Regions from separate parts of the Micromonospora sp. NPDC048905 genome, predicted to be linked through region 3. Evidence: riboswitches for the same ligand, from Rfam matches in the RefSeq annotation. Region 3 holds a riboswitch; each other region holds the start of a gene.
What was found. Region 3 has a riboswitch for cyclic di-AMP ahead of AB0C01_RS14830 (hypothetical protein). Riboswitches for the same ligand answer to the same signal wherever they lie in the genome.
Positions count from the first base shown of each region.

Region 1: another riboswitch for cyclic di-AMP. It lies ahead of AB0C01_RS01890 (C39 family peptidase); the one in region 3 lies ahead of AB0C01_RS14830 (hypothetical protein).
Region 2: another riboswitch for cyclic di-AMP. It lies ahead of AB0C01_RS17955 (NlpC/P60 family protein); the one in region 3 lies ahead of AB0C01_RS14830 (hypothetical protein).
Region 4: another riboswitch for cyclic di-AMP. It lies ahead of AB0C01_RS22220 (hypothetical protein); the one in region 3 lies ahead of AB0C01_RS14830 (hypothetical protein).

Region 1 covers NZ_JBEZFV010000001.1:413,943-421,305, reverse strand. Annotated here, with positions in the region: gene AB0C01_RS01905 (glycosyltransferase) at 1-789, opposite strand, end outside; gene AB0C01_RS01900 (acyltransferase) at 1,066-2,277, shown strand; gene AB0C01_RS01895 (hypothetical protein) at 2,450-3,220, shown strand; cyclic di-AMP (ydaO/yuaA leader) riboswitch at 3,504-3,645, shown strand; gene AB0C01_RS01890 (C39 family peptidase) at 3,877-4,725, shown strand; gene AB0C01_RS01885 (alpha/beta fold hydrolase) at 4,851-5,597, shown strand; gene AB0C01_RS01880 (CDP-glycerol glycerophosphotransferase family protein) at 5,620-7,308, opposite strand; gene AB0C01_RS01875 (bifunctional cytidylyltransferase/SDR family oxidoreductase) at 7,343-7,363, opposite strand, start outside.
Region 2 covers NZ_JBEZFV010000006.1:222,185-229,547, reverse strand. Annotated here, with positions in the region: gene AB0C01_RS17980 (LD-carboxypeptidase) at 1-79, shown strand, start outside; gene AB0C01_RS17975 (NUDIX domain-containing protein) at 354-1,028, shown strand; tRNA gene AB0C01_RS17970 (tRNA-Gly) at 1,114-1,187, opposite strand; gene AB0C01_RS17965 (pyridoxamine 5'-phosphate oxidase family protein) at 1,425-1,985, opposite strand; gene dcd (dCTP deaminase) at 2,085-2,663, shown strand; gene AB0C01_RS17955 (NlpC/P60 family protein) at 2,727-3,767, opposite strand; cyclic di-AMP (ydaO/yuaA leader) riboswitch at 3,781-3,916, opposite strand; gene AB0C01_RS17950 (N-acetylmuramoyl-L-alanine amidase) at 4,151-6,127, shown strand; gene AB0C01_RS17945 (NlpC/P60 family protein) at 6,183-7,196, opposite strand.
Region 3 covers NZ_JBEZFV010000005.1:71,003-78,365, forward strand. Annotated here, with positions in the region: gene AB0C01_RS14815 (PfkB family carbohydrate kinase) at 1-858, opposite strand, end outside; gene AB0C01_RS14820 (SRPBCC family protein) at 1,047-1,514, shown strand; gene AB0C01_RS14825 (hypothetical protein) at 1,683-2,183, opposite strand; gene AB0C01_RS14830 (hypothetical protein) at 2,391-3,407, opposite strand; cyclic di-AMP (ydaO/yuaA leader) riboswitch at 3,464-3,595, opposite strand; gene AB0C01_RS14835 (cation diffusion facilitator family transporter) at 3,707-4,624, opposite strand; gene AB0C01_RS14840 (AAA family ATPase) at 4,732-6,846, opposite strand; gene AB0C01_RS14845 (alpha/beta hydrolase) at 6,955-7,363, opposite strand, start outside.
Region 4 covers NZ_JBEZFV010000008.1:193,529-200,891, forward strand. Annotated here, with positions in the region: gene AB0C01_RS22205 (hypothetical protein) at 31-390, opposite strand; gene AB0C01_RS22210 (MarR family winged helix-turn-helix transcriptional regulator) at 495-830, opposite strand; gene AB0C01_RS22215 (carbonic anhydrase) at 1,056-1,778, shown strand; gene AB0C01_RS22220 (hypothetical protein) at 1,836-2,855, opposite strand; cyclic di-AMP (ydaO/yuaA leader) riboswitch at 2,860-2,990, opposite strand; gene AB0C01_RS22225 (YibE/F family protein) at 3,157-4,527, opposite strand; gene AB0C01_RS22230 (metal-sensitive transcriptional regulator) at 4,715-5,011, opposite strand; gene AB0C01_RS22235 (copper ion binding protein) at 5,107-5,316, shown strand; gene AB0C01_RS22240 (hypothetical protein) at 5,331-6,311, shown strand; gene AB0C01_RS22245 (heavy metal translocating P-type ATPase) at 6,324-7,363, shown strand, end outside.

The DNA of each region.
Region 1 (7,363 bases), on a different contig from region 3:
CTGGAACAGTTCGGCCTGCAACCGCTCGTCCGGGTGCCTGCGGGCGACCCAGTCCAGCAGGCGCTCGTACTGGGCGAAGGCGTCGAAGTGCCGACCACTGCGGGTGGAGGTGATCGCGCCCTGTCGGCCCTGCCGGTACAGGTAGCAGACCCGGTTCAGCACGGAGATCTTCTCCGCGCCGATCAGCAGCGGATGGCTGAACGGGATGTCCTCGTACCAGCCGGGGAAGAACCGCAGCTCCAACCGGTCCAGGAAGTCCCGGCGGACCACCTTGTTCCAGGCGGTGTGCTGCACCCGCAGCAGTTGCGGCTGGTCGTCCAGGCGGGTCACGCCGGCGATCCCGTGCAGCAGGTGACTGCTCGCGTCGATCTCCCGCCGGCCGTCCTCGTGCACCCGCAGGTGGTCGAGCATCAGCACGTCGGGCTGGTGCTGGCGCAGCCGGTCCAGCACGGCCGCGATCGTGCCCGTCGGCACCCAGTCGTCGCTGTCGATGAACCAGACGTACCGGCCGGTGGCCACGTCGAGCCCGGCGTTGCGGGCCAGACCCAGACCCACGTTGCTGCTCAGGTGCACGACGCGGACGCGGTCGTGGCCGGCGGCGTACGAGCGGAGCATGTCGCCGCAGCCGTCCGGGGAGGCGTCGTCGACGGCGATCAACTCGACCGCGTCCGACTCCCCGGCCGGGATGTCGGCCCGGATCGACTCGAGGCACTGGTACAGGTACGCCTCGACGCCGTACACGGGCACGACGATGCTCAGCAGCGGTGCGTGCGTCGGCTCATTGACCACGCCCGCCACCTTCGACGACCCGGATGGCCGGCCCCGGAACCGCGCGTGACCGCGGATGGTGGAGTCGCTGAACTCCCGCCCAGCAGAAGGTTAACGCCGGCCGGCGGGACCAGGCCCGCGACGGGCGGGACTCGTCCGGTTCACCCGGGAGTGACCCGGTAGGGTGCCCCGGTGCGGCCCCGCCGGGCCGTCGCGGGCGTCGCCGTCGTGCCGTCCACGCCGCGCCGAGGAGGATACGAACGTGCTGGTGACCCTGCCAAGCCTCGGTATCCGCCGATGACGAGCGCCGCCGCGGCGTCGACCGCCCGGCCCGCCCCCGCACCGTCCCGGCTGCCCTCGCTGACCGGGCTGCGCTGGATCGCCGCGCTGCTGGTCTTCGGGTTCCACGCGGGCACCATGCGGATCATCGCCGAGCCGGACGTCAAGGCCGTTGTCGACAAGGTGTTCAGCCTCGGCCTGTCCGGGGTGCAGTTCTTCTTCATCCTCAGCGGGTTCGTGCTGGTCTGGTCGGCCCGCCCCGGCGACTCCCGGCGCACCTTCTGGCGGCGACGGGTTGCCAAGATCTACCCCAACCACCTGGTGCTGTTCATGGCGACGGTGCTTGTCGCCTGGTGGTTCGCCGACCCGGTCCTGCCGGCCGCCGCGCTGGAGAACCTGCTGCTGTTGCAGGCCTGGGACCCCCGGCCGGGCTGGTTCTACAGCATCAACACGGTGAGCTGGTCGCTGTCCTGCGAGTTCTTCTTCTATCTCTGCCTACCGTTGGTGCTGCCGCTGCTGCGCCGGGCCCGGCCGAAGCTGCTCTGGGCGCTGGTCGTCGCGATGCCACTGCTGATCCTCGCGCTCTGGCCGGCCCAACACCTGGTGCCGGAGGTGAGCCGGTGGTGGTTCACCCAGATCTTCCCGCCGGTCCGGTCGCTGGAGTTCTGGTTGGGCGCGGTGGCGGCCGAGCTGATGCGCCGGGGTCTCTGGCGTGGCCCCGGGCTGACCTGGGCCAGCGTCATCTTCGTGGGCGTCTGGGCAGCGGCCGCGCAGTGGATTCCCGCGGAGCTGTGGACCACGCTGCTCGCGGTCGCGTACCTGTTGGTGATCACCGCCGCCGCGGACGCGGACGTGCGGGACCGGCGGTCGCCGTGGCGGTCGCGGCCGCTGGTCTGGCTCGGTGAGGTCTCCTTCGCCTTCTACCTGGTCCACGTGCTGGTGATGACGAGCGTGCTGCGCTTCACCGGCGACTGGGGGATCGGCTTCGAGGGGTGGCGCGGGCCGGCCGTGGTGCTCGGCTTCCTGCTGGTGACCCTGCTCCTCGCCGCGCTGCTGCATCGCTACGTCGAAACCCCGATGATGCGCCGGCTCGCGCCGCGCCGCCCGGCCCGATCGGCGTCCGTCCCCGGACAACGCACGGCCGGAACCCGGGCCACCGGCGACGTCGCCCCCGACACCGGCGGACCCGACCAGACCGACAGTCGATCAACGTACGCGGACACCCGCTGACACCGTCCACCCTGGTCAGGGGGCTCGGCGCGGCGCGCGTCGACACGCCCGCGGTCGATGCGCCCGGGTCGGCACGACGGTAGCGTGGGGACGTGGCTTCCGGTCGCGCTCACCGTGGCCAGGTGGCCGACGGGGCTCCCCATCGCTCTGCTTCCTCAGCGAGGTGCCGACCATGGAGACCACCGTCTTCTACCAGTTCGTAACCGAGGTACCGCAGGCCGCTGCCATCTGGTCGGCCCTGTTCCTGCTGGCGCTCGGCGTGCTCGCCGTGCTTGTCGCCCGGCCCGAAGAGGACCGGCCCACCGCCGACCCGTCCCCGGCCGTGCCGACCGCGCGTGAGGTGGCGGCGGCCGCGATCGTCGACCGGCGCCGGTACGCCGAGGAGGTGGCCGTCGCGGCGGCCGGCGCGGCCCGGACGGCCCAGCGGCGACGCGATGCCTGGCTGGCCAGTCAGGAGCAGGCCGAACGCGCCTGGGCGCGCTACGACGAGGCGGACACCGCCGCGCGCCGCTTCGCGGGGTCCGGGGCGCTGCCCAGCCCGGCCACGCCCCGCACCCCCGCCGAGTACGCCGCCCGGGAGCGCTACCTGCACCGCGCGGCCACGGCGGCGTACTGGCGGGGCGACCTGAGCATGGCGCAGCTCAGCGACGTGTTCGGGCACCGGCACGGCTGGGATCCCCGGCGGCACCCGGTCGAGCAGGAAGCGCTGCTCAGCCGGTCGATCCGGGACGCGAGACGGGCCGACCACCAGGCCGCCGCCAGCGCGGAGCGGGCCGCCTGGCGGGCTGCGGAACTGGCCGCCGAGTCGGCGCGCACCCTTGCCGAGGAGGCGTGCGCGGCAACGGCCCGGCTGCGGCCGAGTCGGGCACCCGCCCGCCGGCTGGTGCGCGGGGCGGCCCGTCCCGCCGTGGTGGCACGCTGGCGCCCGGCCCGCGCGGGTTGAGCCCGATCTGTTGTGTGAGCCCGGTCACGGAATGTGGAATCGGGCGTCCGGCACGTTCGGCGCGATTGTTCCCGGGATTCTGACCGCAGTTTCGGCGACCTGTCCGGTTGTCGCCCACAGGCGTCACCGTAACCGCTTGTCCCATCGAGTCACATCAGCGGCAGAACGCGCAGAAATTGTCGCGCCGATTCGGGTTTACGCAGGTGAACCTGGCTTGGCATGGTGTGAACGGGCCAGTAGTGTCGTCCCGTCCGGTGCGGTAACCGATCGCAACAGGCGACGCCGCGCCGACCCGCTCAATCGTCATGAACGAACCGGGGACCCATCAGTACGTCCGGGGTGAATCCGCGAGCCACGGCCCGCGGTAGGGCGATCTTCCCGCCCGAATCCGTCAGCTAACCCGGTAGGCGGTGTCGGAAGGAGTTCCATCCTCGTGCAGCACCTCTCCACCCCTCGGCTGTTCCCTCGCCTCCACGGCACAGCGGTGCCCCCGCTCATCCGTCCAGTGACGGTGAGCTGACCCCCCGGGTCATCGCCTCACCGCCCGGCCACGCCGGGCGTTCCCCTGAGCGGTTCACCACCCGCGGACCACCGTCCGCGCGATGGCGCCTGCCCGGATACCGGTCCGGCCCCGGTGTGCCGCTCTCCCCCCGACCGTGGAGGACCCCGTGAAGCACACCATGCAGCGTCAGCTCCGCCGCCTCGCGACCGAGCGCCCGTACCAGATCGTCGCCGCCTCCGCCGCGGCCCTCGTGCTCGCCGCCACCACCGGCACCCTGCTCGCCACCGCCGACGACGCGCCGGCCGGCCAGCGCACCGCGACCACTGTCGCCGAGATGCGCACCGACGTCGCCGCCTCCCGGGGCGAGGTGCGGGACGCGTCTCCGTCGGCGAGCGCCGCGCCGAGCAGCGCCGCCCCGGCCACCAGCGCCGCGGCGCCCGCCGCCAAGGCCAGCAGCAACCCGGACCTGACCCGGAAGCCGGAGCGGCCGAAGCCGCCCGCGACAAAGGTGCTCGACTACGAGTACGAGGCGCAGAACACGTACTACAACTGCGGCCCGGCGGCCACCCGCAACGCGCTCAGCGCCACCGGGATCGACCGGACCCAGGAGGAACTCGGCGCCGAACTGGGCACCACCGAGATGGGCACCAACTCGGCCGAGGACACCACCCGGGTGCTCAACGCCGAGGTGAAGGGCTCCCCGTACCGGACCCGGATGTTCGTCGGCGCGCCCAGCCCGGCGCAGATGGACCGCCTCCAGGCCGACGTCGTCAAGGCCATCACCGACGGCCGCGGCGTGGTCGCCAACGTCGTCGGGGACGCCACCGACACCGACGGCTCCTGGCACTCCTACGGCGGCGGCCACTACATCGCCGTCGTGGGTTACAAGGACAACGGCCGCACGGTACGCATCGCCGACTCGGCGAACCCGGCCGACCCGTCGTACTGGGTCACCACCATCGACCTGGCCAACTGGATCGCCAGCCGGGGCTACTCCGCCTGACCCGGCACGCTGACCGCCACGGGCGCCGTCCCTCACGAGGGGCCGGCGCCCGTCGCGTCCTCCACGGCGGTACGCCCCCGTCGACGACTCTCGTCCCTGGCCGTGAACCGTGGGAGACTGCGGCCGTGGTGGATGAATCGGGTGGTCACGCCGGTCGACGGCCGGTCCTGCTGCTGTTGCACGGCCTGGGGGCCACCGGTGACGTGTGGTTGCCCTGGGCGCCGTACCTGGAGCAACACTGGCCCGGCCGGTGGCTGGCACCGGACCTCGCGGGCCACGGCTGGGCGTCGCCGCTGCCGTCGTACTCCTTCGCCGGCTTCGCCGAGCGGATCGCGCCGGCCCTCGCCCCCGACGACCGGCTCGTCGTGCTCGGGCACTCGCTGGGTGGCGTGGTGGGCCTCGCGTTGGCCGCGCGCGACGCCGGTATGCCGGTGGACGCGGTGGTCGGCTTGGGGATCAAGGCGCTCTGGTCGCCCGCCGAACTGGAACGGGCCGCCGAACTGGCCGCCCGCCCGGTGAGCTGGTTCGCCAGCCGTACCGAGGCGGCCCGCCGCTACCTGCGCGTCTCCGGGCTGGCCGGCCTGCTCCCGCCGGACCACCCGGTGGTGGACGCCGGCCTCCGTCAGGTCGACGGCCGGTGGCGGCTCGCCATGGATCCGAACGCCTTCGCCGTCGGCGAGCCCGACCTGACCGGACTGCTGACGGCGACCGACGTACCGGTGCTGCTGGCGCGCGGCGAGCACGACCCGATGGTCACCGACGCGCAGCTCAAGGAGTACGGCGTGCCGGTCGCCACGCTGCCCGGTCTCGGGCACAACGCGCACGTGGAGAACCCGGCGGCCGTGCTGGCGCTGCTCGACGCGTACCGCTGAGGGTTTGGGCCGTCAGCCCGGGTCAGGCGAGGGGGGAGAGCTGCGGCGAGCGTTCGGCCGCGGGGTCCTCCGACGCCGTCAGCTCCCGGCGCGCGGCGGTCAGGAACGCCTCGGCGTACGACGTGGCGGGGAAGTCACCCAGGTAACGCCGGCGGGTGGCCCAGCGCTCCGCGGCCAGCGGGTCGGTGTCCAGCAGCGCGGTCAACACCTCGTCCACGTTGGACAGATCGCGGCGCAGCACGTAACCCGACGCGGCCAGCGGGAACCGCTCGGTGAACCGGTCGCCCTCGTCGCCCATGTCGGTGACCGCGTACGGCTTGCTGGAGTAGAGGTAGTCCGAGATCACCCCGGACACGTCGGAGATCAGCGCGTCGGACCGGTTCACGCACTCGGTCAGGCTCAGCTCGCGGGCCGTCGCACCGACGACGTGCTGGCGTCCGCTGCGGGCACGATCGGCGACGAGCATCTCGGTCAGCCGGCCCAACTGCCGTGCCGAGGCCGGGTTCTGCGCCGTGTACGGGTGGGACCGCAGGATCACCGTCGCGCCGCGCTCCAGCAGCCGCCGCAGCAGCCCCTCGGCGACCGGCAGCGAGCAGTAGTCGGCGTCGGCGTGGTGCCCGGTCCAGGTCGGGGTGTAGAGCACGGTCGGCGTCGTCAACCCCCGGGCCGGCTCGGGGCGTACCTCGATCGACTCCACCTGCGGGCGGCCCACCACCACGAACTTGTCCGCCGGGATCCGCACCCCGGCGCGGGCGTACCTGTCGATCGCCGCCGGGCCGGCCACGAAGATCCGGTCGAAGATCCCGGACACCGGGTTGGCGCTCGGCGCCTTGTCGCTGTCGCCGTGGTGCAACTGGACGTGGGTGAGCTGGGTGAAGCGGATGCAGTGGCTGTTCTTCGCGCCGTGGTTGACGTAGAACGCCGCCCGCAGGCTCGGCACCAGCGCCTCGTCCATGGCCCGCAGGGTGGGGCAGTAGACCACCGGCGCGTCGGTGGCCGCGGCGATCGGGGCCAGGAACTCCGGCTCGCGCAGCACGACCAGGAACGGCCGGCCGATTCGCTCCAGGTACGGCAGCCACATGGTGACCTGGTATTCCGAGCCGGGCGGCGCGGAGAAGTAGAGCAGGAACTCCGGTTGGTGCCGGCGCAGTGCCCGGGCCGCCGGCCCGCCGCCGGCTCCCGGCCGGAACCGCCGCCGGGCCAGGTCCAGGGCGACCACTCCGGTGCCCGCGGCGACCAGCAGGCTGGCGGCCAACGCCACGCCGGCCGGCAGGGTGAGCGCGGCGGCGAGCGCCAGGACGGCGAGCAGCCCGAGCAGGGCGGTGCCGAGCCGGTCGGCGATCAGTGGCGTCCAGGCCCGGACCGGCAGGTTGGCCGTGCGGATCTCCAGGTTGCCGGCGGTACGCAGGGGCCCCACCAGCAGCACCAGTCCCAGCAGCACCAGGGCGGTGGCGACGAGCGTGAGGTGGAGCCCGTCGTCCAACCGCCGGGAGTAACCGACCAGGATCGCGGCCGCGATCAGCGTCGTCTCCGCGACGAGGTCGGCGTTGGGCCGGATCCGCTGCTCGGCGGCCGAGGCGGCCAGCGCGGCGACGGCCAGCGCCAGCCCCCAGCCGGTGGCGCCGGTGAGCGCCAGCACGGCAAAGGCCAGCACGGCCAGTCCGGTGCTCAGGCACCGGGCGGCCAGCTTTCGGACCAGGTCGCCGCGCATGTCGCTCCGTTCGTGGTTCCGCCGCCGGCCGGGGTCAGTTCGTCGACGCCGCGCC
Region 2 (7,363 bases), on a different contig from region 3:
ACCGCAGTGGATCCTTCCCCACGGCGGCCAGGTGACCGTTGACGGCGTGGAACGGCGAGTGTTCGCCGACTATCGATAGAGCACGTTTACTCGACACGCCTTTGGCTACCGCTGCCCGCTCCTGCGTCGAGCGCGCCACGGGCACCTGTCCGCACCCGGATGATTGCTGCCGCCGACAGTTCGGGTCGCACCGGGCATCGCCACCATCAACCCATAAATCAGCCTGAATGAGTGTGGAATTCATTCCTCATCACTCGGACTCTTCCCCGGTCCGGCGCCTTCCGGCTCGTGCCCGAAGCAGCAGCACGGCTGAAACCAGGTGGCCAACGGCAAGCAGTGCTGCCAGCGCGGCGATGAATATCGACCAACTGATCGGCCTCCTGATGGAAAACACCACGTACGTCACGACAAGAAGGAGCCAGACACCTCCCAGGAGGAAACCCTGCTTGGGCGTCTTCGTTGTCTGCCACCACGGGCTCCCGGCCGTTCCCATCTATGCGATCCTGCCATCGTCGGAGGAAAATCAGACTCGCGTGGCTCACCGATTGGATGGCCAGATGAGGATTCCGCCGTTCGCGTTCAGGCTGCTGTATCACCTGCGTCGGGCGTACTGGCGGATCGTCAAGCCGACCATCTACGGCGTGAAGGCGCTGATCATTCACCCGGTCGACGCCGATCGAGTCCTCCTCGTCCGACACAGCTACGGTGACCAGTCCCTCTGGAGGCTGCCCGGAGGCGGATACCGGCCGGAACGAGAGACACCTCAGCAGGCAGCCAGGCGCGAGTGCATCGAGGAGCTGGGCGTTCAATTGGACTCGTCCGCTCTTGTGCTCGAGGAACGCGTGACCACCAACGGCGGCAGACGGGGCTACCTGACGGTTGTCCGCCTGCACGCGACCTCGACCGAACTCAACCCAAACGGGGAGATCTCCCAGGCCCGGTGGGTAGCCGTGGACCTTACGGACCTACCCAACGACTCGGCGGTCTCCACGGGTGTGCATTCGGCCCTGGAAAGGCACCGAAGCTGAACTGGTGGCCCCATGCCCTGTTCAGCATGGCCTAGAAATACGGCAGCCCCGGCAGGACGTGGGTCCTGACCAGGGCTTCCGTGCGTGGAGCGGGTGACGGGAATCGAACCCGCACTGTCAGCTTGGGAAGCTGATGTTCTGCCATTGAACTACACCCGCAAGCGGCACCACTGTACCCGAGTCGTCGAGCCCGTGCACCCAGGTACCCCGCCCGCCGCTCGGCCTGGGTTGATCCACTCGGTGTCTTGGAAGTCGGGGCATCCGAGCGGCGGGACACCGCGACATCACCGAAACCGAGTTGGTCATGCCGGGCGACCGCCGGCCGGACGCGGGGCGGACAGCCGAATGCCGGCTCCGTCAGCACGGAGCCGGCATTCGCTGTCGCTGGGCCGTGGTCTAGGCGGCCGTGCACTGGACGTCGCGGCTGCGGCGGGTCGGGCGGGTCTGCGGCACGCTGAGCGGCGCGGGCGCCATCGCCGATGGCGCCCGCGGGTCGAGCCAGACCCGAACGGCCGGCCGGCCCGGCGCGAGGCCTGGGACGCCGGTGATGTGCTGCTCGCGGCGGGTCAGCATCGCCACGTCGATGGTGAACTCGAACAGCTGCCAGTCGACCTGCGGCTCGGCGCGGGCGCCCTGCGCCAACCGGGCGACTCGCGCCGGATCGGTCACCGGGCGGGCATGACCCGCCACGTATGCCTCGTCGTCGCTCTCCTCCGGCGGGAACGAGTGCAGCGCGTAGCGGCCGTCGCGTTCGAGGTCACGGCGCTTCGGGGAGTCGATGATGAAGCAGAACAGACCCTCGTCGGTGATGACCGGGGAGACCGGATGGACCCGGGGCCCGCCGTCGGCACGGACCGTGGCCAGATAGCCGAAGCCCGGCCCGTACTGCTGGAGGAGAACGCGGATCCCGTCGGCGAGTCGGGGCTCGTCGGCGGCGAATTCGGACCAGGAAGCCATGTGGGCATTCTATCGAACAAATGTACGAGCGGCGACCTCGACGCGCTGGTCACCGGCACCGAATTCGGGGGTTTTGAGGCCCGCGGCTAAGGTGGTCCGATGCTGCTCTCCGACCGCGACCTGGTCTCCGAGATCAAGGCCGGCACGCTGGGCCTGGAGCCGTTCGAGCCCACCCTGGTCCAACCTTCCAGCATCGACGTACGGCTGGACCGGCTTTTCCGGGTCTTCAACAACCACCTCTACACCCACATTGACCCGGCGATGCAGCAGGACGACCTGACGTCGGCGGTCGAGGTGCCCGACGGGGAGCCGTTCGTGCTGCACCCCGGGGAGTTCGTGCTCGCCTCGACGCTTGAGGTCATCTCGCTGGGCGACCAGCTCGCCGGCCGGCTGGAGGGCAAGAGTTCACTGGGGCGGCTCGGGCTGCTGACGCACTCCACCGCCGGCTTCATCGACCCCGGCTTCTCCGGTCACGTCACGCTCGAACTCTCGAACGTGGCGAACCTGCCCATCACTCTCTGGCCGGGCATGAAGATCGGGCAGCTCTGCATCTTCCGGCTCTCCTCGCCGGCCGAGCACCCGTACGGCTCGGCGGTCTACGGCTCGCGCTACCAGGGGCAGCGGGGGCCGACGCCCAGCCGCGCCTGGCAGCACTGGCGCACCTGGCCCACCCGCTGACCCCGTGAACGACAAGGGCCCGCCGCGACGAGTCGCGGCGGGCCCTTCGGTCAGTACCCCTGATCAGCCTGGACGGCCGTAGCTGTGGATCGGCCCGTCGTCGACCTTCTTCATCTTGACCGGTTGACCGGCCTGCGATGCGTGCACCACCCAGCCGCCACCGACGTACATGCCGACGTGGTGGATGTCGCTGTAGTAGAAGACCAGGTCGCCGGGGCGCAGGTCGGCCTTGCTGACGTTCTTGGTGACGCGGCTCTGCGCGGCGGCGTTGTGCGGCAGGGACACCCCGGCCTTCGCCCAGGCGGCCAGCATCAGCCCGGAGCAGTCGTACGAGTTCGGACCCTCGGCACCCCAGACGTAGGGCTTGCCGATCTGCGCGCAGGCGAACTTGACCGCCGTGCCCGCGGCGCCGCCGGGATAGCTGCCGGGGCAGGGAGCTGGGCGCAACGGACCGCCGCCACCGCTGCCGTACACCTTGAGGCGCAGCTTCTGCAGCTTGTCGATCTCCTCGTTGATCTGCTTCTTCTTCGCCGCCAACTGAGCCTCGGTACGGGTCAGCTGGGTCACCATCTCGTCGAGTGGCGCCTTCTGCCTGGCCAGCTCGTCGCGCAGGTCGGCCACCTCGCGGACGTCCTGCTGCTGGTTGTGCGCGAAGCGGTCGAGCATTTCGAGCTGGCCGACCACCTCGCTGGGTGACTGGCTGCCCAGCACCGCGTTGACGGTCAGCACGTTCTCACCCTTGTAGGCGCGTACGGCCAGGGCACTGACCTTGTCCATGGCGGCGTCGACCTGGCGCTCCAGCGGGGCGATCCGGGCGGCCAGCGCCTGGGCCTGCCTGCGCTTGTTGGCGAGGTCGATGCGGGTGGCGTTGTGCTGTTCGATGACCGGTTCGAGTTTGTTCCAGTCGGCGTCGATCTGGCGTTCGATCTCGGCGACGGACGGGTCGGCGTGGGCCGCCGTGGCGCTGCCGGTCAGGACGACGGCGACGCCGGCCAGGGCGGCGAGCGCGGTGGTGAAGCGGGACCAGCGTGGGCGCGGCGCGATCGACGGCGGGCCGGCTGCTGCCGACCGCTCGGACGACGGCCGCGGGGCATGGAGTGCCACCGGGGTTCCGTACTCCTTCTTCCTGACCGCCTACCGGGTTAGCTGACGGGTTCGGGCGGGAAGTGGGCGCCCTACCGCAGTGACTGCGGATTCACCCCGGGGGACATGGGTCCCCGGTTCGTTCGGAAACGACTCGGCGGTGTCGGACCGTTACCGCCCGGGCTGGACGGAGCTGCTATCGGGCCGACGAATGACCAGAGTAGAGACGCTTGTTACCACTCCGCAACCCGTGCGGCCGTGACACTCCGTACCGATCGGAGAGGATCACCGGCCGTAGGTGAAGAATTCTTTCCCAACGAGTCGACACATAGAAAGGTATTGACGCGGACTCCCGGACGGCGCGAGGGTGACCTCACCTTCATCCGTGAAATCTAGGGGGTTCGATGCACCATCCAACCCTGCTCCTCGGCCGGCGTGCGCTGCTCGCCGCCGCCGTGGTCGCCGCCGCGACCGCGGTCCCACCACCCGCAACCGCCGCCGCACCCACGGCCGACCGCCAGCAGCGGTACGCCGCCGCGGCGGCCGAGTACGGCGTACCGACCGACGTGCTGCTCGGCGTCTCCTACCTGGAGTCCCGCTGGGACAGCAACGCCGGCACACCCAGCACCAGTGGCGGCTACGGCCCCATGCACCTGACCGACGCCCGACACGTGACCGCCCTGCCCGTGGGCGGCCACCACGACACCGGCACCGAGGACCCGCGTGGCGACGACTCCCGCACCGCGCTGGCACCCGCGCCCCGGCCGGCCGAGGACCCGGCGCCACCCGCCGCCGCGTTGCAGACCGTGGATGCCGCCGCCGCGCTGACCGGCGCGACCCCCGACGCGCTGCGCACCGACGCCGACGTCAACATCCGGGGCGGGGCCGCGCTGCTGGCCTCGTACCAGCGGGAGTTGGGCGCGCCGGTCGGTGCCGGCACCGACCCGGCCAGCTGGTACGGCGCGGTGGCCCGCTACGCCGGCGCGGACAGCGCCGACGCCGCGGCGGCCTTCGCCGACGAGGTCTTCACCACCATCGGCAGCGGCGAGTCGCGGGTGACCGACGACGGCCAGCGGATCACGCTGCCGGCCCGGGCGATCCGGCCGCAGCGATCGTGGCTGGACCGGCTGGGTCTGCGTCGGCTCGCCCGCCCGGACGGGCTGGAATGCCCCCGGACCATCTCCTGCGAGTGGATCCCGGCGCCCTACGCGGCGTTCGGCGACGGGGACTACGGCAACCACGACCTGTCCGACCGGCCCGCCCGGCAGAAGATCGAGTACATCGTCATCCACGACACCGAGGGAAGCTGGGCCACCACCCTGCGACTCGTCCAAGACCCCACCTACGTGAGCTGGCACTACACGCTGCGCTCGGTGGACGGGCACATCGCCCAGCACGTCAAGACCAAGGATGTCGCCTGGCACGCCGGCAACTGGTACGTCAACGCCAAGGCGGTCGGGCTGGAGCACGAGGGCTTCGCGGCGCAGGGCACCTGGTACACCGAGGCGATGTACCGGACCTCGGCGAAGTTGGTCCGACACCTCGCGCTGCGGCTGGGCGTCCCGCTGGACCGCCAGCACATCATCGGCCACGACAACGTGCCCGGCACCATCGCCGCGAACGTCCGTGGAATGCACTGGGACACCGGCCCGTACTGGGACTGGAACCACTACTTCGAGCTGCTGCACGCGCCCCGGTTGGACACCGGCACCCCCGCCACCGGTCTGGTCCGGATCGACCCGGACTTCGCCACCAACCAGCCGGCGTTCGTCGGCTGCGTCACCGCCGGCGTGCCGTGCGCGCCACGCGGCTCCTCGGCGGTGGTGCTGCGCTCCGCGCCGGCCGCGGACGCGCCACTGGTGAACGACATCGCGCTCCGCCCCGACGGCACCCCGAACACCATGGAGGTGTCGGATCACGGCGCCCGCGCCTCCGCCGGTCAGACGTACGCGCTGGCCGGCCGGCAGGGCGACTGGACGGCGATCTGGTATCTCGGGCAACGCGCCTGGTTCCACAACCCGGCGTCCGCGCCCACCGCCAGCTGGACGGTCGGCGTGGTGGCCACTCCGAAGCCCGGCCGCACCACCATCCCGGTGTACGGACGGGCCTACCCGGAACAGGCGGCCTACCCGGCCGGCGTGCCCTACCAGACGATCTCGCCACTGCAGTACACCCTTGCCGCCGGGCAACGGTACGCCGTCGGCGCGGTGCTGCCGGGCGAGTACTACCGGGCCAGCACTGTCGATGGCTCCTCGCCCGGTGACTGGACGGTGATCCGCGGCAAGAACAGGTACGCGCAGATCCAGTTCGGCCACCGCATCATGTACGTCGACCTGGCCGACGTGCAGCTCCTGCCGTCCCCGGTGGGCGCACCCCGCTGACAACGACGACGGCCCCCGGTCGGTGACCGGGGGCCGTCGTGTCGCACGGGGTGGATCAGCCAGGTCTGCGGAACCCGGCGACGGGCATCGTGTTGATGCTGGACACCTGCACCGGTTTACCGGCTCGTGGTGCGTGCACCATCTGGTTGTTACCCAGATACAGCCCGACATGACTCAGGCCCGAGTAGAAGAAGACCAGGTCACCAGGACGAGCCTCGGATCGCGGCACGGCCTTGCCCTCGTTCCACTGGTCTCCGGTGTGGTGGGTGAGGGAGATCCCGGCCGACCTGTAGGCGTACTGGGTCAGCCCCGAGCAGTCGAACGAGTTCGGGCCGGTGGCACCCCAGACGTACGGGTCGCCGACCTGCTGGCAGGCGGTTTTGATCGCCTTCTGGGCGGCCACGGCAAGCACACCGTTGATGGTCGGGCAGCCGGCGGTCTTGACCGTGGTCTTCGGCATCGACGCCTCAAGCTGCTTGATCTCGGCGTCGATCTGCTTCTTCTTGGCCGCCAGCTCGTTCTGCTGCTTGGTCTGCGTGGCGATCAGGGTGTCCAGCTTCTGCTTCTCGCCATCGTACTTGGCCCGCACGGCGAGGACGCCCTCGACCTCCTTGCGCTCCTGCGCGGCCAGCCGGTCGAGGATGGTGAGCTGCTCGGTGAGCGTGTCCGGCTTGGCGCTGACAAGTAGTGCGCCAATGTCGTGCGACGGGCCCGAGATGTAGTAGCGGGAGGCGAGATCGCCGACCCGGTTGAGCGCCAACTCGCTCTGCAACGCCAGCGGCTCGATCTTCTTCTGCAGGTCCGCCGACTTCTGCCGATTGACCTTCAGCTGCGCCCTGACCTTGTTGTACTGCTCGATAGTGGGCTCCAACTGCTCCCACTTCTTGTCGATCTGCGCCTCAATCTCGTCGACCGTGGGCGCGGCGTGCACCGGGGCGGCAAGCAGGCCCGCGCCGACCACCGCGGCGGCGACCAGGACGAGCAGACGACGACCGGCCCGGCGCAGACCACCCGGCCGAGCAGACGCGGACAGGTCGTGACGATGAGGGGGCATGGTTGCCACCGGCACCGACTCCTTTGCAACCGACCGCCGGGCGCCTCGCGTGAGGGAAGGGCCGAGGCAGACGACCCACAGCGGTCGGTGCCCCACATTAGGGAAGCGCGAGGCGGTAATCAAGGCGAGTGGAGTAACCGTCACTGTCGTGCAACCGCTTGCACACCAAGGGTATTGGCGCG
Region 3 (7,363 bases):
GCCCAGACCGTGCCGGGTCACGTTCATCGCGCCGGCGGCGGCGCCGGTGCGGATGGCGGTCCGGATGTCCCCGCCCCGGGCCACGACGGCGGCCACCCCGGCGGTCATCGAGTCGCCCGCACCGCGCGGATCGGCGGCCTCCAACCGGGGCATCTCGACCTCGAACAACTCGCCGTCGATGAGCGCCAACGCCGGCTGTTCGGCCCGGCTCACCACCACCGTCTCGGCGCCGGCGGCGTGCAGTTCGTACATGGCCCGGGTCAGCTCCAGGCTGTCGTCGCTGCAGGCGCGGCCGTCGCGGATCAGCTCCTCGTGACTCACCTTGAGGAAGAACACACCGCTCTCCAACACCGCGCCGAGGTGGTCGCCGGAGAGGTCGACCACCACCCGGCCGCCGTTGGCGGCGAGGTCGGCGGCGAAGCGCCGGTACAGATCGGCCGGGACCAGCCACGGCTCGTTCGGCCCACTGAGGATGCTCACCGCGGCCCGCAGGCCCTCGCCGAGGGCCAGGTTGTACAGCTCGTCCAACTCGTGTCGGCTCAACGGCTGCCCCGGTATGTCGGCGATCTCCTGCCGCGAGCCGTCCCGGCGGTCGTGCACGTACCCGCCGCTGCCGGAGTCACGGACCACCACCTTCAGGTCCACGCCCTCGCTGACCAGGAGCGGCTCCAGCACCTGACCGATCTCGCCGCCGAGGGCGGCGCAGAGCACCACGTCGACACCGAGCGACATCGCCATCCGCGCCTGCCAGACGCCCTGCCCGCCGGGGTGCAGATGCAGCTCGGGGTGCTCGTTCGGCTGGTCCACGGTGACCGTGAGCTGCGGGGTGGGCGCGAAGACCATCACGTGCCCGCTCATCCGTCGTCGCCACTCATGATGCCGCCCTCCTGCACGGTTGGGTGATTCCTCACCAACCGACCCTAATGCGACATCTGGCGGCGGGGCATCCCATCGGCCGCGGTTCGCCCTGGCATCGGCGGCCGTCGGGCGTTGCCAGGCAGACATCGGTACGGGACGATCGTGCGACACGCGACGGTGGGAGAAGAGTGCTCAGCAGCGATACCTTCAGCTACACCGTCCAGGCCCGGTGCACGCTGGCCGACGCCGCGGCGATGCTCAGCGACCTGACCCGACAGGGCGAACTGCATCCGCTGATCGTCCAGGTCCGCCAACTGCCGCCCCGACCCGGCGCCCGGGCCAGCTACACGATCAACGACAGGCTGGTGGCCGGCCCACTGCGCTTCCGGACCACGTACCACGCGGACGTGCTGATCAGCGAGCACGACGAGATCGTCACGGTGGCCCGCCAGTGGCCCGCCACCACGGTGCGCAACCACACGCGACTGCGCGCCGAGCCGGAGGGTCTGGTCCGGATCGACGTCGAGATCACCCTGACCGCGCCGACGCCGCTGTTCCGGTACGCGTTCCGCCAGGCGCGGGCCGCTCACCTCGCCCTCGCCGCCCGCCTCGGCCCGGCCCTCGACCGAGCCGGTGACCCACCACCCCCAGCCTGACCGCCCCCGCCCCGCCGCCCCCGGCCTGGCCCCTCCACGCCGCCGTCCCGCCTCATGATCGTGCTCGATCCAGGATGTAGTGGCCTGCGGGCGTCGGGAGGCCACTACATCCTGGTTTTAGCGCGATCTCGGCGGCGCGATCTCGGCAGCCTGGTCGTGGTGGCGCGGTCACGGGTTGCGGCCGTGGCCTGCCAGGGCGGGTCGGGCGGCGGGACGTCGGCCCCACGGCTTGTACGTGGACAGCACCGTCGCGATGATCATCAAGGTCGTCGACACCGCCGGCGCGATGACCAGGTCCACGCGGTCCCGGGCGGGGAGGGTGGCGCCCACCGCACCGGCGTGCCGCAGATTCGGCGTGAGCAGGAACAACACCAGCCCGACCATCACCGTGGTGAGCACGAGCTTGGCCAGCACCCAGCGATGGCGCCACAGCCCCCACGGGGTGAGTAGCGCGCTGGCGACCCCGATCAGCCAGACCAGGACGCTCAGCGGCGCGAACAGCACCGTGCCGACCAGCGCCGTGACCGGGTAGACCACCGCCGGGTCGGCGCCCCGCTGCACGGCGATGCCGAGGGTGAGGAGCACCAGGTCGGCGCCGAGCCAGCCGAGCGAGGTGACCAGGTGCAGGGTGAGGAGCCCCTTGCGGGCGGTGGGTGGGATCCGACGCATACCGCGATGCTGCCCGCCGACCCGCGCCGGGTCGTCCGACCGCCGACGACATCCGGGGTACGCCCGGCGACGTACCCCGGCCCGGCGACACCATCCTGATCAACACGACAATCGCCGACTCCGGGGTATCCCGTCGTCCGGACACCCCGGAGTCGGCGACCGCGAGTGGATCACCCCCGGACCGGTCCGGGGGAGCCGTCGGGTGGGTCAGTAGACCGACAGGTGTACGTGGTTGGTGTGGTCGGTGGACGGGGTCCCGCTCGCGCCGCTGTACGACTTCCACCCGCTGCTGGGCAGCCAGATCTGCCGGTACCAGATCACGTACAGCACGGCGAGCCGGTCGGCGTTGCGGATGAAGTACGCGGCCAGGTTGTTGCCGTACGTCTTGTCGCCGCCGGTGGCGTTGCCGCCGAAGCCGCTCGCCTGGGCGGCGAAGTCGCAGGCCCGGCCCTTGGGATGTTCACCGGAGCCGCTGGGGCGGTGACAGGAGACGTACCGGGTGAAGCCGGCGGCCTTGGCCTGGTTGAGCGCGTGCAGGGTGCGCGGGGTGATGCAGCCGTTGGCGGGGGTGGGGTCGTTGACGCTGCACGACTCGGATGGCCAGGAGCCGTCGGAGTTGCGGGGTGCCGCCTTCGCGTTGGCGGTGGAGGTGCCCCGGTTGGAGCCGCTGTCGGCGGTGGGCTGCGGCTTGGGGGTGTTGGCCACGGTCAGGGCCCGTTCGGCCTGGTCCTTGCGCTTGGCCATCACCGCGACCTGCTTGCGCTGTTCGGTGATCTCGCCGTTCAGGGCGGTCCGGGTGCGGTTGGCCTGGTCCTTGGTGGCGAGCAGATCGCGCAGCACTCGGTCCTCGTTGGCGGCCACCGCCTCCAGGGCGGCGGCCCGGTCCATGAAGCCCTCCGGGCTGTTGCTGTTGAGTAGCGCCGACACCGCGCCGAGCCGGCCGGTGCGGTACGCCACGCCGGCGATCTGACCGACCTTGCCGTCGCGCTGGGCCAGCTCGACCTCGATGGTCTTCAGTTGGGTGGCGAGTTGCTGCTGCCGCTGCACGGAGGTGTCCAGAGCGCGCTTCGCGTCCAGGTAGCCCTTGCTGGCTGCCTCGAGTTGGGCGCGGAGCGAGGGGGTGCCGCCCTCCTCGTCGGAGTCGGGTGCGGCTGCGGCCCGCAGGCCGGTCGGGGGAGCGGCCGAGGCGGTGCCGGCCGGGATCGCGACGCCGAGGGCGAACATCGCGACGATCAGGGCCGCCAGTCGGGCGGCGGGTGGTCGTGCTGGTGCCACTGCGCATGTCCTTCCGTCAGCCGCCGACCGGGTTAGCTGACGGGTTCGGGACGGAAGATCCCTACCGCTGACGCGGATGCACCCCAGGAACGTGGTTCCCCGGTTCGCCCGGTTGGGCGATTAGGCGGCGGCCGCCACCGGCGCCTGGAGGGCGCCGCCTGGTGGAGGCCGGGACCGAGCCTACCGGTGCGGGTGGGGCGGCTGCAGCCGATGTGACGGACGGTGCGTACGTCGTCACGAGAAAAGTGTCACCACTCGATCGAGCCGCAGGCTCCGGAGGCGGCGCCGGGCTCGATCTGCAACGTCGCGTGTTCGATCCGGAAGTCGTCGTGCAGGGCGGTACGCGCTGCGGTGAGCACCGCGCCGACCTCGGCGCCGGGTGCCATGGTCAGGTGCGCGGAGGCCACGTCCATGCCGGAGGTGAGCGTCCAGACGTGCAGGTCGTGCACCTCGACCACCCCGGGGACCGCGGCCAGCCGGTCGTGCACGGCGGTCACCTGGAGGTGCTCCGGGGCGGCCTGCACCAGGATGCGGACGGCGGCCCGTGCCAGCCGCCAGGTGCGCGGCAGGATGAACACGCCGATGGCGACGGCGACCAGTGGGTCGGCCCACCACCAGTCGGTGACGGAGATGAGGAGCGCCGCGCCGATCACGCCGAGTGAGCCCAGCAGGTCGCCGAGCACCTCCAGGTAGGCGCCCTGGATGTTGATGCTCTCCCGGGCTCCGGCGCGGAGCAGGGCGAAGGCGGCGATGTTGGCGAGCAGGCCGAGCACGGCCACCACGAGCATCGGGCCGGCGACGACCTCGTGCGGGTCGCCGAAGCGGCGGATCGCGGTGATCAACACGTAGATCGCGACGCCGGAGAGCAGAACGGCGTTGGCCAGCGCGGCGAGGACCTCGAGTCGGTAGAGCCCGAAGGTGCGCTGGGGGTCGATGGTGGCCCGGCGGGTCGCGGTGATCGCGGCGAGCGCCATCCCGATGCCGAGCACGTCGGTGAACATGTGTCCGGCGTCGGAGAGCAGGGCGAGTGAACCGGTGTGCAGGGCGGTCACCGCCTCGACCACCATCAGGGCGGCGAGCAGCCCGAATGCCGCCCAGAGTCGACCCCTGTGCTGGTGTGCGGCATTGGCGACCGACCCATGGTGGTGGTCATGACCTGCGCCCACGAGATCCACCTTCCGCCGCCGGTTGGGGCCCGGTCAAATGTATGCTCACATCGCTATGTATGCAAGTGTGGCGTGGACCGCTGGTCCGCCGGGCGAGACGCGCCGGATCAGCCGGTTGGATCGATGGTGGTGAGCCGTTGCGTGGCCCGGGAGAGCGCCACGTACAGGGTGCGTACCCCCGCACCCGGATCCGCCCGGATCTCGCTCGGGGCGACGAGCACGACCCCGTCGTACTCCATGCCCTTGGCCTCCAGGCTGGTCACCACCTGGAGGCGCGGCGCGTCGAGCGCGGCGAGCCAACCGGCGACCTCGTCGCGGCGGGGGACCGGCGTGATCACCCCGACCGTGCCCTCCACCTCGGCCAGCAGCCCGGCGGCCGCCTTCACGACGGCGGTCTCCAACCCGCTCGCGGGCACCACCAGCTCGACCGGATCGACCCCGGTGGAGCGCACCGCGGTCGGCAGCGGCAGGTCGGGGTAGAGCCGGCGGATCTCCGCCGCCGCCACCGCGAAGATCTCCGCGGAGTTGCGGTAGTTGGTGGTGAGCGTGAAATCGTGCCGCCTACGCCGGCCCAGCGCCTGGTCCCGGGCCCGGGTCAGCTCCTCCGGATCGCCGGTCCACGCGGTCTGCGCGGGGTCGCCCACCACCGTCCAGGAGGCCAGGCTGCCGCGCCGTCCGACCATCCGCCACTGCATCGGCGAGACGTCCTGTGCCTCGTCCACCACCACGTGCGCGTAGTCCCGGTAGTCCTCCGGACGCTCCCGGGCCGCCGCCCGGGCCGCCCGCTGCCGCTCGCTCGCGGTGGTCAGCTCGCGTACGCCGCCAGCGAGCTGGAACGGGTCGCGGCGGGCCTTGGCCGGCTGCGCCGGCTTGCCGAGCAGGGCGTCCAACTCGTCGAGCAGCGCGATGTCGGCGATGGTCAACCCGTCGGATTCCAGGCTCCGGTACGCGGCGCCGAGCAGCCGGATCTCCGCGGAGGAGAGGATCCCGCCCGCGTACCGGCGCAGCCGCTCCGGCCGGGCCAGCCAGCCGAGCACGTGCCGGGGGTGCAGCCGGGGCCACCACGCCTTGAGGAACTCGCGGAACTCGGCCCGGTCGGCGATCTCCGCCTCGAAGGTCCGCTGGTCCGGCAGGCGAACGCCCACCTCGCGGGCCTGCGCCCAGAGCGCGGCGAACACCCCGTCGAAGCCGGCCCGGCGCACCTCGTTGCGACGGGCGCCGCGGTGCAGCGCGCGGTCCCGGATCCGGTCCAGTGCGGCCCGGTCCAGCCGCAGCAGCGTGCCCCGGTAGAGCAGCCGCAGCTCACCCGGGCCGTCCGGAACCGCGTCCCGGACCGCGCGTTCCAGCACCCGACGCATCCGCAGCGAGCCCTTCACCGCCGCCACCTCGGGCGGGTCGGTGCGGGTGGCGGTCATCCCCGGAAACAGAGTGCCCAGCGAGTGCAGGGTGGCGGTGTCCTCGCCGAGCGAGGGCAGCACCGAGGCGATGTACTCGACGAAGACCCCCGACGGGCCGACCACCAGGATCCCGCCCCCGGCGTAGCGGCTGCGCTCGGAATAGAGCAGGAACGCCGCCCGGTGCAGGGCGACCGCGGTCTTGCCGGTGCCCGGGCCGCCCGCGACGATCGTCACCCCGGAGCCGGGAGAACGGATCGCCTCGTCCTGCTCTCGCTGGATTGTCGCCACGATGTCGCGCATGCCCCGGCCGGTCGCCTTGGACAGGGTGGCCAGCAGGGCGCCGTCGCCGACGACCGTCATCCCCTCCGGGGCGGCGGTCGGGTCCAGCAGGTCGTCCTCGATCCGGGTGACCCGCTCGGCACGGGACTGGATCGTGCGGCGACGCACCACGTCCAGTGGCTGCGCCGGCGTGGCCTGGTAGAAGGCGGCGGCGGCGGGTGCCCGCCAGTCGACGACGAGCGTGCTGGCGTCCTCGTCCCGGATCCCGAGTCGCCCCACGTGCAGCACCTGCCGGTCCCGCAGGTCCAGCCGGCCGAAGACCAACCCCTCGTACTCGGCGTCCAGGACGTGCCGCCGCTGCGCCGCGTGGAAGACCATCGCGTCGCGCTCGACCAACGCGCCGAACGTGCCCACCCGGGCGATCCGGTAGCCGTCACGCTCGGCGCGGACCGCCGAGCGCCGCAGTTCGGCCAGTCGGGCGTACACCCGGTCGAGGTGTCGTTGCTCGACGGCGATCTCCTGCTCCAGGCCGGTCTGGTCGGTCAACACACGCTCCTTCGAAGGTCGCCGGCAGGCGGCGGAAACCGCGCAAGCCAACCGCAGAAGGGTACGGCCCCGGGCCGTGCCCGCCGCGCCCGAGGTGCGGGAACGCGCTCAGCCGCCCGTCCCGGCGGCGGCCGCGCCGGCGATCGGGGACGTCGGCCCGGTGAGTACCCGCCGCAGGACGCCGGTGAGCGCGGCGTTGACCTCGTCCGGGCGCTCCATCATCAACATGTGCCCGGCGCCCGGGCAGACGGTCAGCTCGGTGGCCGGGAGGGCCGCCGCGATCGACTCGGCGCAGGGCGGCGGGGTCAGCCGGTCCCGGTCGCCGACCAGGGCGGCGGCCGGCAGGTGCGCCAACGCGCCGAGGGTGTCCAGTCGGTGCTGGGTGCCGATGGAGGCACGGAACCCGCCGATCGAGCGCAGCGAGGCACGAGCCACCGCCGACGTCACCAGCCGGATGTCGGCCGGCTCGCAGCGGTCTCCGAACAGCATCCACCTGATGCTCGGTTGCAGCGCGTTC
Region 4 (7,363 bases), on a different contig from region 3:
GCAAGGCCCCCGGGGATCACCGGGCCAGGCTCAGCGGACGGGTGGCCCGCGTCGCGCGGGGGTGCCACGGCCGGGATCGATGGCCGGGGCCTGACCCCGGCTCTCCGCGATCGGCGAGGTCAGCGCGGTGGTGCCCGCCGGGTCAGCCGGCCGGGCGGCAGCGGGCTGGGCCGTCCGCTCGGTGGCCGGCGCGGCATCGGGACGGACACTCGCCACCCGGCTGCTCACGGCACTGGGCCGTAGCTGCGTCGAGGCGGGCGGTGGGGTCGCGGCGAGGGCGCCGCCCAGGCCGACCGCGAGCACCAGCGCGGTGATCGCCAGTCGGGTCAGCTCACGCAGTGACCGCAGCACAGCCCAACGGGCCGGGCGGATCAACACTGCGGACGACACCCGACCAACCTAACGCCTGCTCTGCCGTGGCGCAGCACGGCGACGGCCCGGGTCGGCGTGACCGCCACCACCATGTGCACTGTGGAGGGTGGGTGTCGCGTGGGTCAGACCTCGGGGGCGACCTCCGTGGTGGGCGTTTCGGCGAACAGCGCGAGCAGGTCACCGACCTGGCGGTCGGCCTCGGCGGGGTGCCGGAACCGACCGGCCGGGTTGAGGGTGTACTCGTTGCGCCGTCCGACGCGGGTGCGGTGCAGGTAACCCTCCGCCTCCAGGTCGGCGACGATCGCCTGCGCGGCCCGTTCGGTCACCCCGACCTCCGCAGCGACGTCGCGTAGCCGGGCGGTGGGGTCGCGGGCGATGGCCAGCAGCACGTGCCCGTGGTTGGTGAGGAACGTCCAGTTCCGCCCGCCGCCGGTGGCACCCGTCGCCGTGCTCGCCATCGTGTGACCGCCTCTCCGGGCGTCCGCCCTGCCCCCGGGAGTCTCGCCCGTCGTGCGTCCGGTGCGGCACCCAGGGGTCGAACCGGTGTCAACGTATGAAATCTAAATCACGCATACCTTGACGCATCTTACGGTGCGTGTGACGGTGGAGCCCGAGCCAGCGCCGCCGCCGGCCCGCTGATAAGCCCTCTGACCAGGTCAGACGCATGAAGACGAGGTGCGGGGATGAGTCGTCCTGGAACTCCCGGCGGCCAGCCGGGTTCGCAGCGGATCGCCGACCAGGCGTCCGCACCCACCGAGCCGGCCCGGGCGTACGCCGAGCTGACCGCCGGCAACCAGCGCTTCGTCAGCGGGGTCCCGCGCCACCCCAACCAGGACGCCGGGCGCCGGTCCGCCGTGGCCGACGGGCAGCATCCGTTCGCGGTGATCGTCGGCTGCTCCGACTCCCGGCTGGCCGCCGAGATCATCTTCGACCGGGGGCTGGGTGACCTGTTCGTGGTCCGCACGGCCGGGCACACGGCCGGTCCGGAGGTGCTCGGCAGCGTGGAGTACGCGGTGACCGTCCTCGGCACCCCGCTGGTGGTGGTGCTCGGCCACGACTCGTGCGGGGCGGTGCAGGCGGCGCGGGAGACCGTCGCGACCGGCACCCAGCCCCCCGGGCACCTGGGCGCGGTCGTCGATGCCGTGCTGCCCAGCCTGCGCCGGGCCGAGACCGAGGGCGTGGACGACATCGACGGGATCGTCGACATCCACATCGCGCAGACCGTCGAGGCGCTGCTCGGGCAGTCGCCCGTGCTGGCCGCCGAGGTGGCGCAGGGACGGTGCGCGGTGGTGGGTGTGTCGTACCGGCTCGCCGCCGGGGTGGTGCGCCCGGTGGCCGCCGTGCCGGCCGGCTTCGCGGCGCTCGGCGTGCCGACCGCGTCAGCCGAACCGGTCGCGGCCGCCTGACGCGTCGAGGGCCGCCCCGCGCGACGCGGAACGGCCCTCGACGAAGGATGCTGCGGGTCAGAGCATCGACATGTGCACGTGGTCGGTGTGGTTCGACGGCCCGCTGTACGACTTCCAGCCGGTCGCCGGGAACCAGATCTGCCGGTTCCAGATCACGTAGTAGATGCCGAGCCGGTCCGCGTTGCGGATGAGGAACGCGGCGACGTTGTTGCCGTACGTCCGGGTGTCCTCGTTGTGCCAGGGTGAGAAGCCGCTCTTCTGGAGCGACCAGTCGCAGGCGCGGCCCTTCGGGTGCTCGTACGGTCCACCATTGCGGTGACAGCCGACGAACCGGGTGAAGCCGGCCCGCCTGACCTCCTTGTACGCGTGCAGTGTGCGCGGCGTGACGCAGCCGGACGTGGTGGGGTCCTTCTCGCTACAGGACTGCGCCTTCCAGTCGCCGTCGGCGGTGCGACCCGGGCCGATCTTGGCGACCGGCGAGGTGGCGTCCACCAGGCCGCCGGTGAAGCCCTTGCCGCCGACCAGGGCGAGCGCCTTGTCGGCCTCGCTCTTGCGCTTGGCCATCACGGCGGTCTGCTTCTGCTGCTCGCGGACCTCGGTGTCGAGGAGCAGTTTGGCCTGCTCGGCACGGGCCTTCACCGCGTTGACCTCGGCGAGCTTGTTCTCGTTCACCATGTTGATCTCGTCGAGCATCGCGGCGCGCTGCACGAACGTGTCCGGGGCGTTGCTCTCGAGCAGCATCGCCAGCGCACCGATCCGACCGGTCCGGTACGACTGGGAGGCGATCTGCCCGACCTGTGGCGCCAGCGCGTCCAGGTCGGCCTTGGCCCGGTCCACCTCCAGCGCCAACTCCAACTGCCGTTTCTTGGACTTGTCCAACTTGGACTTGGCGGCGGAGTAGTCGCGGTTCACCTGCTCGATGACGTCGTTGAGCAGCTTGGGCTCGTCGTCCTCCTCGTGCCCGGACGGTGTGGGGGTCGTCGGGGCGGCGTGGGCCGGGAGGGGGCCGGCGAGCACGGTCAGTGCGGCGATCACGGCCACCACGGGTGTCAGCCAGCGGCGTAGGGGTGCCGTCACAATGTTCCCTTCCGTCGACCGCCGACCGGGTTAGCTGACGGGTTCGGGGCGGAAGTGGCCCCTACCGCTGACGCGGATTCACCCCACACACCTGGGTCCCCGGCTCGCCGGTTGGCGATTGGGCGGTGGCACCGCAGGCGCCGCTTCGCGCCTTCATCGGTAACCGGCAGCGAGGTTACCCGAGAGTCGACTGGGTGAGCTACGCCTGGATGCCGACCAAAAGTGTCATTTCGCCATAGCGTTGGGTGACCAGTGACGCGGTTCTCAGGGGGGAGGCCCGATCTGGTCACGCTGAGGAGTGTCACCATGCCGTATCCGTGCTCCTGTTCGACTCCGGCCACCCGTCGGTGGCGGTGGATGGGGGCGGGGTCCGCGTCTGGTCCGGCTCGTCGGGTCGAGAGGTGCGCGGTGAGCTGAGGGCGGCCAGCGCCTCCGCCCGGTCGGCCTGGGGGCGCGGCCGAGCGACCTCGGCGGGCGGCGTGGTCTCGGTGCGCCCGGCGGCGGTCACGATCGCGGCCAGCCCGGTGGTCAGTGGCACGGCGGCGATCAGCCCGAGGGTGGCGACCGCGCTGCGGACGATCTCCTGCGCGAGGAACTCGCTGGTGAGCAACTGCCCGATCGGCCGCGCGTCGGCGGTGAGCAGGAGCAGCAGGGGCAGCGACGCGCCCGCGTACGCCAGCACGATGGTGTTGACAGTGGAGGCGATGTGCGCCCGGCCGACGCGGGTCGCCGCGCGGTACAGCTGCAAGCGGGTCAGCCCGGGATTGGCGTTCGACAGCTCGGTGACGGTGGCCGCCTGGGTGACCGTCACGTCGTCGAGCACCCCGAGCGAACCGATGATGATCCCGGCGAGCAGCAGGCCGTGCAGGTCCACGTCACCCTGGAACATCGACAGTGTCGTGGCGTCCTCACTGCCGAAGCCGGTGAGGTGGGTCGCCGCGGTGGCGACGGTGGCGAGCGCGCCGGTCAGCACCAGGCTGCCCAGGGTGCCGAGCACCGCGACCGAGGTCTGCGCGGTGACGCCGTGGGTCAGATAGAGCACCACGAACATGATCAGGGCGGCACCGACCACCGCCACCAGGAGCGGTGACCGGCCGGCGCCGATGCCCGGCAGCACGAAGGTGAGCAGGATGGCGAAGCTGGCCGCCAACCCGGCGAGCGCGGCCAACCCCCGCCACCGGCCGAACGCGACGATCGCGGCGGCGAAGACCACCGCCAGCCACACCAGCGGGGTGCCGCGCTGATGCTCGGCGATGTTCCAGTTGCTGACCGTGGGATCGGTCGGATCGGTCAACTCGACCAGGATGATCTCGTCGCCGACGTCGACACGTGGCGCGCCCGGCCCGTCGGGCACCGGTGTCTGCACCTGCTGGCCGGCGGCGGGTCCCTCGTCCACGCGGACGTCGACAGTGCCGCACGGCCCGGTGCCGACTCTGGGTGTGCCCTCGGGGCTCTCCGGCAGCGGCGGGCACGGCTCGGTCACCACCCGCGTCACCGTGCCGGCGTAGCGCGGCACGTCCGCTCCGCCGTCGGTCTGCGGTTCTCCTCCGCGCGGCCAGAGCAGCGCCGCGGCGACCACGGTGGCGACGAAGAGGGGCACCACGGTCATGACGAGGATCCGTCGCACCCGGGGCGGGGCGGACGGAGCGGGACGGGCATGGTCGGAACCCAAGTCGAGACTCCCAACGATCCGGTGCGGGATACGTGTCAGCGCGCCGCGCGGTTCAGTGTCCTCGCCGAAAGGCGGCGCGAGGCGCGGCGGATCGCGGACCGACGACCACGCGATCACGGACGGTCAGTGCCCGGCCCCGGTTGCCCGGACCTCGCGCCCGCGGGTGCCGGCACCCGCGGGCGTGTCGTCAACCGCGCTTCATCAGCCGGCCGACCGCCGCCATCATCTCGGTGGCCATCTCGTCGGCCCGACCCTCGGCGGCCCCCTCGTGCATGCAGTGCCGGGCGTGCCCGTCGAGCAGCCCCAGCGCCACCTTGTCCAGGGCGGCCTGGATCGCGGAGATCTGGGTGAGCACGTCGATGCAGTAACGGTCGTCGTCGACCATCTTCTCGATGCCGCGGACCTGACCCTCGACTCGGCGGAGGCGCGCGAGCAGCTGGTCCTTGCTGGCGGTGTACCCGCGGATCGGAGTGGGTGCGCTCATGCCGACCAGGATAGCCTACCCCTGGGGGGTATGGTACGGTGCAGTCCGGTGGTGATACCCCCACCGGGTACCGGTACGGCGAAGGAGACGATCCGATGGTCAACACGACGTTCCAGGTGCAGGGAATGACCTGTGGGCACTGCGTCAGCGCGGTGAGCGCCGAGGTCGGCGCCATCGCGGGAGTCCGCGACGTCCAGGTCGACCTCGCGACCGGGCAGGTCACCGTGAGCAGCGAGCAGCCGCTGGACGTTCAGGTCGTCCGGGCCGCTGTCGACGAGGCCGGCTACGACCTCGTCGACGCGTGAGCGGAGGGGCCGACATGCGTACCGGGACGAGACTTGTCGGATTCGCTGTCGGCCTCGCGGCGATCTTCGGAGCGGCGTACGGCATCGGCCGGGTGGCCGACCGCGCCCCGGTCGCCGAGAGCCGGCACGACGGGGGCACCGAGAGCCGGCACGACAGTGACGCCGTCCCGGCGACCGGAGAGGGTGGCGACCCGGCCGACCGGATTCCCGGTGGGCTGCTCGTCTCCGACCGCGGCTACACCCTCGACCCGGTCGACGCCCCGGCCGACGAGTTCGCCTTCCGGATCACCGGTCCGGACGGCCAACCGGTGACCCGGTACGACGTGGCGCACGACAAGAGGATGCACCTGATCGTGGTCCGACGGGACCTCTCCGGTTTCCGGCACGTGCACCCCGACCTGGCTCCGGACGGCACCTGGCGGGTCGGCACGCCGCTGGCCGGCCCCGGGCAGTGGCGGGCGTTCGCCGACTTCGCCCCGACCGGGGGTGAGCCGCTGACGCTCGGCGTCGACGTGACAGTCCCCGGTGAGCTGACCGAACGACAGCTGCCCGCCCCGGCGACCAGCACCACCGTCGACGGCTACACGGTAGCCCTGACCGGCTCGCCGCGGCCCGGCCGCACCGCCCCGCTCACGTTCACCGTCAGCCGGGACGGTCGACCGGTCACCGACCTGGAGCCCTACCTGGGCGCGTACGGGCACCTGGTGGCACTGCGCCGGGGTGACCTCGCGTACCTGCACGTGCATCCGGACGGGACGCCGGGCGACGGGCGGACCCGGCCCGGCCCGGCCGTCAGCTTCCTCGCCGAGGTGCCCTCGGCCGGCAGTTACCGGCTCTACCTCGACTTCCAGCACGGCGGGACGGTGCACACCGCCGAGTTCACCGTCGTCGCCGGCACCCCGCCGACCGACACCCCGCCGACCGGCACCAACCCGAGCGGACCCGCGCCGAGCGGGGGCGCCGACCACGGCACCCCCGGACACGGGCACAACTGACGGGACCACACGATGACCACCACCAGCAGACCGCTGCCCGCGGCGCCCAACCGGATCGAGTTGGCGATCGGCGGGATGACCTGCGCCGCCTGCGCCGCCCGGATCGAGAAGAAGCTCAACCGGATGGACGGCGTGAGCGCCGCCGTCAACTACGCCACCGAGAAGGCCACCGTCCGGTACGCCGACGGCGTCACGCCGGACGACCTGATCGAGACCGTGCGCAAGACCGGGTACACGGCCGCGCTGCCGGCCCCGCCGACGGCCGAGGAGCCCGCGGATCCGCTGCGCGGCCCGCGTACCCGGCTCTGGGTCTCGGTGGCGCTCAGCGTGCCGGTGGTCCTGCTGGCCATGGTCCCCGCCTGGCAGTTCGACTACTGGCAGTGGCTGTCGCTGACCCTCGCGGCCCCGGTGGTGGTCTGGGGTGGGCTGCCGTTCCACCGGGCCGCCTGGACCAACCTGCGCCATGGCGCGGCCACCATGGACACGCTTGTCTCACTCGGCACCCTGGCCGCGTTCGGCTGGTCGCTCTGGGCGCTCTTCCTGGGTGACGCCGGCATGCCCGGGATGACGCACCCGTTCCGCTTCGACATCACCCGCACCGACGGCGCCGGCACCATCTACCTGGAGGCGGCCGCCGGGGTGACGGTGTTCATCCTGGCCGGCCGCTACTTCGAGGCCCGGTCCAAGCGGACCGCCGGTGCGGCCCTGCGCGCCCTGCTCGACCTCGGCGCCAAGGAGGTGGCGGTGCTGCGCGACGGGGTGGAGACCCTGATCCCGGTGGACCGGCTCGCCGTCGGTGACCGGTTCGTGGTGCGTCCCGGGGAGAAGATCGCCACCGACGGGGTGGTCGACGAGGGCACCTCCGCCGTCGACGCCAGCATGCTCACCGGTGAGTCGGTGCCGGTCGAGGTCGGTCCCGGCGACGGCGTGGTCGGCGCCACCATCAACGCGGGCGGACGGCTGATCGTCAGCGCCACCCGGGTCGGCGCGGACACCCAACTCGCCCGCATGGCCGACCTGGTCGAGCAGGCGCAGAGCGGCAAGGCCGCCGT